2 regions of the Paenibacillus sp. F024 genome follow, and region 1 is predicted to be linked to the other one. Evidence: a T-box and tRNA genes for the amino acid it is inferred to sense, from the RefSeq annotation. Region 1 holds a T-box; the other holds one or more tRNA genes.
What was found. A T-box is a leader RNA that pairs with one kind of tRNA and senses whether it is charged. The one in region 1 lies ahead of ACZYR9_RS04195 (valine--tRNA ligase), so its partner is inferred to be a tRNA-Val.

Region 1 (3,407 bases):
CGCGAAATGCACCAGTCACGCACATTCTCGATCCAGTGCAAGTAAATTTTTTCAAACCGGTCCGGAACAAAATTGACGCCTTGTGCGGATTTTTGGGCTTCTACCGCACGATCGGCCAGCGGCTTCATTTTCACAAACCACTGCGTAGACAAATACGGCTCCACGACGGCGCCGCTGCGTTCACTGTGCCCAACCTGATGCACATGCTCTTCGATTTTGATCAGTACGCCCAGCTCTTTCATATCGGCAACGATTTGCTTGCGGCAGTCAAAGCGGTCAAGCCCCTGGTATTTGCCCGCATTTGCGTTCATCGTACCGGATTCGTCCATCACGAGCACCTGCGGCAAATCGTGGCGCTTGCCCACCTCAAAATCATTAGGGTCATGCGCCGGCGTAATCTTGACGGCGCCGCTTCCGAACTCTTTTTCCACATACTCGTCCCCGACAATCGGGATTTCTCGCCCGATGATCGGCAGGACAAGCGTTTTTCCGATCAGATGCTTGTACCGTTCATCCTCCGGATGCACCGCAACCGCGGTATCACCCAGCATGGTTTCCGGACGGGTCGTCGCCACAACGATAAACTCTTCGCTGTCTTTGACAGGATATTTCAAATGGTAGAGCGCGCCCTGTACTTCTTTGTACTCTACCTCAATATCGGAAAGCGCCGTACGGGCGGCCGGATCCCAGTTGATGATATATTTGCCGCGATAGATCAATCCTTTTTCATAGAGACGCACGAATACCTCGCGCACAGCCTTGGACAATCCGGCATCCAGCGTAAACCGTTCTCTGGAGTAATCCAGCGAAAAGCCCATCTTGGCCCACTGCTCGCGGATCGTACCGGCGTAGTGCTCCTTCCATTCCCATACTTTCTCCAGGAATTTCTCCCGTCCGAGATCGTAGCGTGTCACGCCCTCCTCACGAAGCTTCTGCTCCACCTTCGTTTGGGTAGCAATGCCCGCGTGGTCGGAGCCCGGAAGCCACAGCGCGTCGTAGCCCTGCATCCGCTTGGTCCGAATCATAATGTCCTGCAGCGTAAAATCAAGCGCGTGACCGATGTGCAGCATGCCCGTTACATTCGGCGGCGGTATGACGATCGTATAAGGCTTCCCGTCTTTGTTCTGACCCGCTTGAAAATAACCGCCCTCCAGCCAATATTCATACCATTTTTTCTCGGCTTCCTTCGGATCGTAAGTTGTCGGCATCGACGTATCCGGCGCCGCTGATTGCTTCGTTTCTTCCATAGCCAGCAAAACCTCCATCTGCATTCGAATTCAGTAGGGATATATGCCGCGGGGACGCCCTCGCATGAACGCATCACCGCAACACATCAAAAAACCTTTCGCCGCAAAGGACGAAAGGTTCTCGCTTCCGTGGTACCACCTTTATTCCGTACTTATGCTTAATTCTCACGGAGTTCCCTCCGGTCAAAATACGGCGCTCAAACAGGTAACGGCTGTAACCGGCCGAATCTAGGGTTCGCTTTCAATTCGGCAACTCCGGGGCGACTTCGACAGGTACGTCCTGCGGAACCTTCCAGCGTCTTGCCGGCTCCGCTCTCTGAAGGGTTCACTGTCTACTATTCCCTTTCAACGTTATTACTGCATCTATGCGTTCTATGATAAACAATCATCAGGTGAGAGTCAATACAAGAACCCGTTTTACCCTGCCTATTTTGAGACGGCTATAAGACTAGTATATCCAAAAAAATCCCCGATCAAGCCTGCTTAGCCTGTTCGGGGATTTTTTTACGCTCTTCCGACATCATTTCGGTATGTAGACAATTTGACCTTCCGTTAGTTCGCTTTCTCCAAGCCGGTTGTAGAGCGCGATTTCCCTCGGATTCAAATTATAGCGCTTGGCAATCGTTTCAAGTGTTTCTTCCTTTTGCACGATGCACATCCGGAGCTTCTTGAATTGCTGCTGTTCCCGATTGCTTTGAAGCAGCAGGTTTTTCCACTGCACCTTTTCAGATGACGACGGCTCCGGCTGCGAAGGCTGACCGTCCTCCTGCGGCCTCGATTCCGATTTTTTGGAACCGAAATTCATGAGTGACGCCAGTCCGAATGACTTGTATATCGGCTCTGCCGGGGCTTCGGCTGCTTCAGGCGCTTTTTTGCTGCCTAAAGCGACTTTCATATCTTTTTTTTCATCGGTTTCGGTTTCTGCTTCAACAGCCGGTTCTGCCTGCTTCACGACGTTCGGAGCTTCCGGCTTCTCTTCCTTCTTGACGGCCTCCGGCACTTTAGATACCGCCTCCGTCTTTTCTTCCTTCACCGGTTCAATGTATTCGGATCTCGGTTCGATCCGGATAGGCAGCTCTTCCCCCTCCCGCTGCACCTCTGAAGCCGGAGCTTGTTCTCTTTGAGGGATGGCCTCTGTTTCGGCATCAAGGACTGCCGGCGATGCTTCCTGTAATTCGGTACGCTGCTCCGATACCTCGTGCACAAACACGACCTCTTCTTCAGAATCCCTCCAAAGCTCGGATTCGGAGCTCGAAACAATCTCGATGCCTCCAAGCGATAGTACTCCCGTCACATTCATGCTGCGGGCAGACAGCAGATCCACGTCGAAATTTTCGATTTCAACAGCGATGTCCTCCATACGCTGTACACGATTCATCGGCAGAGTAATCTCGACCGGAATAAGATGCTGCAGCGTCTGGTCCGGCCGATCCTGCTCATCAACGTATGTCCCTGTCAATAATAAATTACCGCGAAGCACGGCTTGTTCTCCTTGATGAAGCACCTGAATGTGGGGAGTGAGCTCTACTCCTTCCAGCTCCTTGATGCCCAGCACGCCCTCGGCTAAATGCACACGCTCATAAATATCAAACCTAACCCCGTTATGCTGATTCGTCAATGTAATATCCTCCCTTCCATATTGCACCTTTCCATAAAAAAGAAAGTTCGTCAGCGCATTGGTCTTTACAATTTATATGGCTGCCGCGGGAGGAGCATGACTACTATTTTTTCAATTGCCCGTAAAGGGCGGCAAAGTCTTCGGGCCAAGGCGCGCGCACCTGCACAACTTCCCCCGTGAGCGGATCCGGAAACATCAGCTGCTCTCCGTGCAGCGCTTGTCTGGCCATTCCGGCCGCGTGTCCGCCGTAAAGGAGGTCTCCAAGCAGAGGCTGTCCCATATGACTCATATGAACGCGGATTTGGTGCGTTCTGCCTGTCTCCAGCCTTAACCGTACGAGTGAAGAATGTTCTAAGATTTCCAAGACCTCATATCGGGTCACTGCCGCATCCCCCGTTCGGGATACCCGCCTTCTTGTCGCATGATGCCGGTCCCGTCCGATCGGCGCGTCGATGATGCCGCCGCTTTCGGAAGGCTGCCCCTGGACCAGAGCCACATATATCCGCTCTATACGCTTGTGGCGCATCACTTCATCCAAACGG
Region 2 (3,407 bases), on a different contig from region 1:
TTATGCACGCCGCGGTCCTCCCCATCTATTACGGATTCCCATGCCAGAACATCTATGCTGCATTTGTAATCATAATCCGGATGCTCGGAATAGGATTTGATGGTATCGGCCAGCTTCACCTCCATCCAGGTTTTCATCCTGTCCCCCTTCAGCCATTTATCAAGCTAACATAGTTAAGCAACACGCTTGGCAAACAAAAAACGATGTTTCCAGTATGTATTAAAATCCGTTAACGTAACCCCCGGATCGCCGTAGGTATGAATGATTTGTCCGTTGCCCGCATAGATCCCCGCCGCTGGTCGACGGATACGCTGTGTCCAATCTGCGCTTGAGAACCTGAAGACCTCGGAAGCTTGATTCCGAAGTGGTCATATACATCCTGTACGAAGGAAGAGCAGTCGAACGTATGCGTACTTTCGTAAGGTCCTGCGGCTTGAGATAGTAAGGGCTTGCATACTTAACATACCGGCATCCATTATAACACAATCCTTACTAACCTGCTGAACTGGCTAGGCAAACAAGGCCTTCATTCTTTTTTGCCCGCCCACTTTATTTTACACTAGTATTTGGTTAAACTAGAACTAAATGGGCTAAGGGGGTTATCGCGTTGTCATTAAAAGGAATCCGTGTAGTCGTTGTCGGAGGCACTTCCGGTATTGGCTTGTCCACAGCAAAAGCATTTCTTGACGAATCCGCTCAGGTGATTATCGCCAGCCGGTCGGCTGCCAAGCTTACCGAGGCGAAACAAGCACTAGGGGGCGGTATCGAAGCATATGAGCTCGATTTTCGCAGCGATGAGAAGACCGCCGAATTTTTCAGCAAGGTTGGGCATTTCGACCACCTGGCCATCACTGCGGGAGAAGCCGCGATGGGTCCTTTTAAAGACCTGCCCGTATCCGCTGCAAAAGAAGCGTTCGACAGCAAGTTCTGGGGACAATATATGACCGCCAGAGCGGCGATCCCTTACTTGAATCCCGGCGGCTCCATCACGCTCACCTCCGGGTTATACGGAAGACGGCCTCCGCAAGGCGCCTCAACCTTAGCAGCAATCAACTCGGCGGTCGAAGGCTTGGTGCGCGGACTTGCGGTAGACTTGGCTCCCATCAGGGTAAACGTGGTTTCACCAGGTATTGTGGATACCCCGATCTACGCCGGAATGCCGGAAGAGCAGCGTCAGTCCATGTTCTCGGCCATTGGAAGGCAATTGCCCGTTGGGCGTATCGCACAGCCCGAAGACATCGCCCAGTCCTACGTCTACTTGGCGAAAAACGGCTTTACGACAGGTACTGTCGTTCTGATCGACGGGGGAGGCCACCTAGTGTAGCTTATAGCATATAGCAGAAGGGCCGCCAGCCTATACGTTCAAGGTAAGCGGTCCTTCTTTTCATTTTTATTTGGCAAACTTGGCTTTGATTTGATCAATCCATTCTTTGGCGCCGGGCACTCTGGCTTCGCATCCGTTCCCTAATATGCTAGAGGAAGCAGCGCATGAGCTCAGCAAAATGCTACGAATCAAAATCACGATGAAAGCATGTGTCAAAACGGCAGATAAAAAGAAAAAAAAGCCCTTGCTACACAAGGACTTTTCGGTATGACCTGTAGTGGGCTCGAACCACTGACCCCCACCCTGTCAAGATGGTGCTCTCCCAGCTGAGCTAACAAGTCATGATCGTATTAACTTTTATGGTAATTATAATACCAATCTCCATAATAAAAGTCAAGAATTTTATTCAAAAAGAACGCTTCACCTACCCCATACTTGCCTCTTCATTCATCATTTTCGAATTCTAAAAAAAACTTTAGAAATTATTTAGAAAAAATGTGTCTTTTAACACATTTTTGGGCATATAATATGTCTATAATTGTCACACGGGCTCGAAAGGAGGTCCATTATGTACTATTGCATTGCTTGTAATAAAGTGCATCCTCCCTTATCAACGAAGAATGAAGTTATTTTTAAGACCGGCTTCCATTATATAAATTCTACGATGTATAGCGCCGGAATATGCAAAGCTGCTGCCATACCGAAAGAACTGCAAAAAACAGCAACTGCCTAAACCCGACATGTCATTCGTTGACGGGAGTCTTCCCGTCTTTTTTTCTGTTAGCCCTCCATATACGCAAGGTCAATACAATAGTTAAGAAAATGATCCCCGCGAACAATACAATACCTGTAGATACATATAACCAGTCGGCAAGGGTTCTCTGCGGATCCTCACCTGCACATGCGCAAGCCAACGACCCATTTACATCGAACATCCCTAACCATAGCAAGGGCAGTAAAAACAGGAACACTTTACCCATATGTCTTTTTTGTCACCTCATCTCTTGAATCGCTATCCGGCTTCTACACATTAGACGACAGAAGTCTAACGAATGTTCCGTATGCAAAAGAAGGTGTTTTTCACCATCCCTTTTAGTGTAAAATAAGCTTATACCGTTTATAGGAGGCGATTCCTATGAAAATTATGATTTCTGCATCCGAAGCAATGGAAAAGGGAGTATGGATTGAACTGCTCAAGCTTTTCGGCAGAGATAAGGATGAGGATTTCTTGCCTAATGAGGAATTCATCTTAACAGAAGAACAAGCGGTGCAGTTGAAGCTGATTACAACTTAAGGAGCGGCAGATATGGATTCGATTCCCAAGCTTTTAATCTGGGGCGGAGTGGCCATGATCGTCATCGGACTTCTGTGGTCCGTGGGCGGAAAATTTCTGAATCTCGGGCGGCTTCCCGGCGACATTGTCGTGGAGAAGGAGAATGTAAAATTTTATTTCCCGATTGTAACATGTATTGTGATTAGTGTCGTCTTATCGCTCGGTATGGCTTTGATCCGCTGGTTTACAAAATAAGGCATCCTGCAACGGATGCCTTGTTTTTTCATAAAGACATGCTATTTCCGCTTCCCTCTCCTTGAACTCCAATCGATGGAGATATCCTTCGGTTCCGTAATGTTGATGTTTTCATTGCGTACCATCTGCGATAGGTCAGCGATCGTTTGATCGAGTAGTTCACCCTTGTGCTTGGAAAACATCCGGCGTCTTTCTTTAAGCAAAATTTCCAATATCAGTTTTTTTTGACTCTTGCTGAACAGCATAACCACAATCACCCGCAGCACTAATTATTTTTTCTCATAAGCCAAGCACGGCTTTCCTGAAGACCGCTTTACCAATGCCGAAGGCAGGTCGCTCGTCTTGAATCCATAAAGTCGGCAGCCCCTGGGAAAGCTCGGGTCCCATGTTACATAGAAATGCTTGCACATAAAGCAATTGACTCTCTCTTGACCGGCAGAATTACCGTTCTTCATGCGTCAGCTCGACCGAGTGGTTTGAAAAAATTCGATCCATTCTCCATCCGGTCCGTAGAAGAAGAAATACCTGGAGCCGTTGGGCAGCGTCGTAATTTCT

Region 2: it has a tRNA-Val gene. The T-box ahead of ACZYR9_RS04195 (valine--tRNA ligase) is inferred to sense a tRNA for this amino acid. The anticodon was not compared.

Annotation. Positions count from the first base shown of each region.
Region 1 covers NZ_JBVASZ010000002.1:72,982-76,388, reverse strand. The annotation lists gene ACZYR9_RS04195 (valine--tRNA ligase) at 1-1,247, opposite strand, end outside; T-box leader at 1,351-1,605, opposite strand; gene ACZYR9_RS04190 (LysM peptidoglycan-binding domain-containing protein) at 1,768-2,865, opposite strand; gene ACZYR9_RS04185 (RluA family pseudouridine synthase) at 2,969-3,407, opposite strand, start outside.
Region 2 covers NZ_JBVASZ010000001.1:497,506-500,912, forward strand. The annotation lists gene ACZYR9_RS02490 (hypothetical protein) at 1-137, opposite strand, end outside; partial or broken gene ACZYR9_RS02495 (NlpC/P60 family protein) at 230-403, opposite strand; gene ACZYR9_RS02500 (SDR family oxidoreductase) at 608-1,324, shown strand; tRNA gene ACZYR9_RS02505 (tRNA-Val) at 1,593-1,665, opposite strand; gene ACZYR9_RS02510 (DUF3973 domain-containing protein) at 1,893-2,057, shown strand; gene ACZYR9_RS02515 (hypothetical protein) at 2,460-2,618, shown strand; gene ACZYR9_RS02520 (DUF2905 domain-containing protein) at 2,631-2,852, shown strand; gene ACZYR9_RS02525 (hypothetical protein) at 2,894-3,097, opposite strand; gene ACZYR9_RS02530 (VOC family protein) at 3,311-3,407, opposite strand, start outside.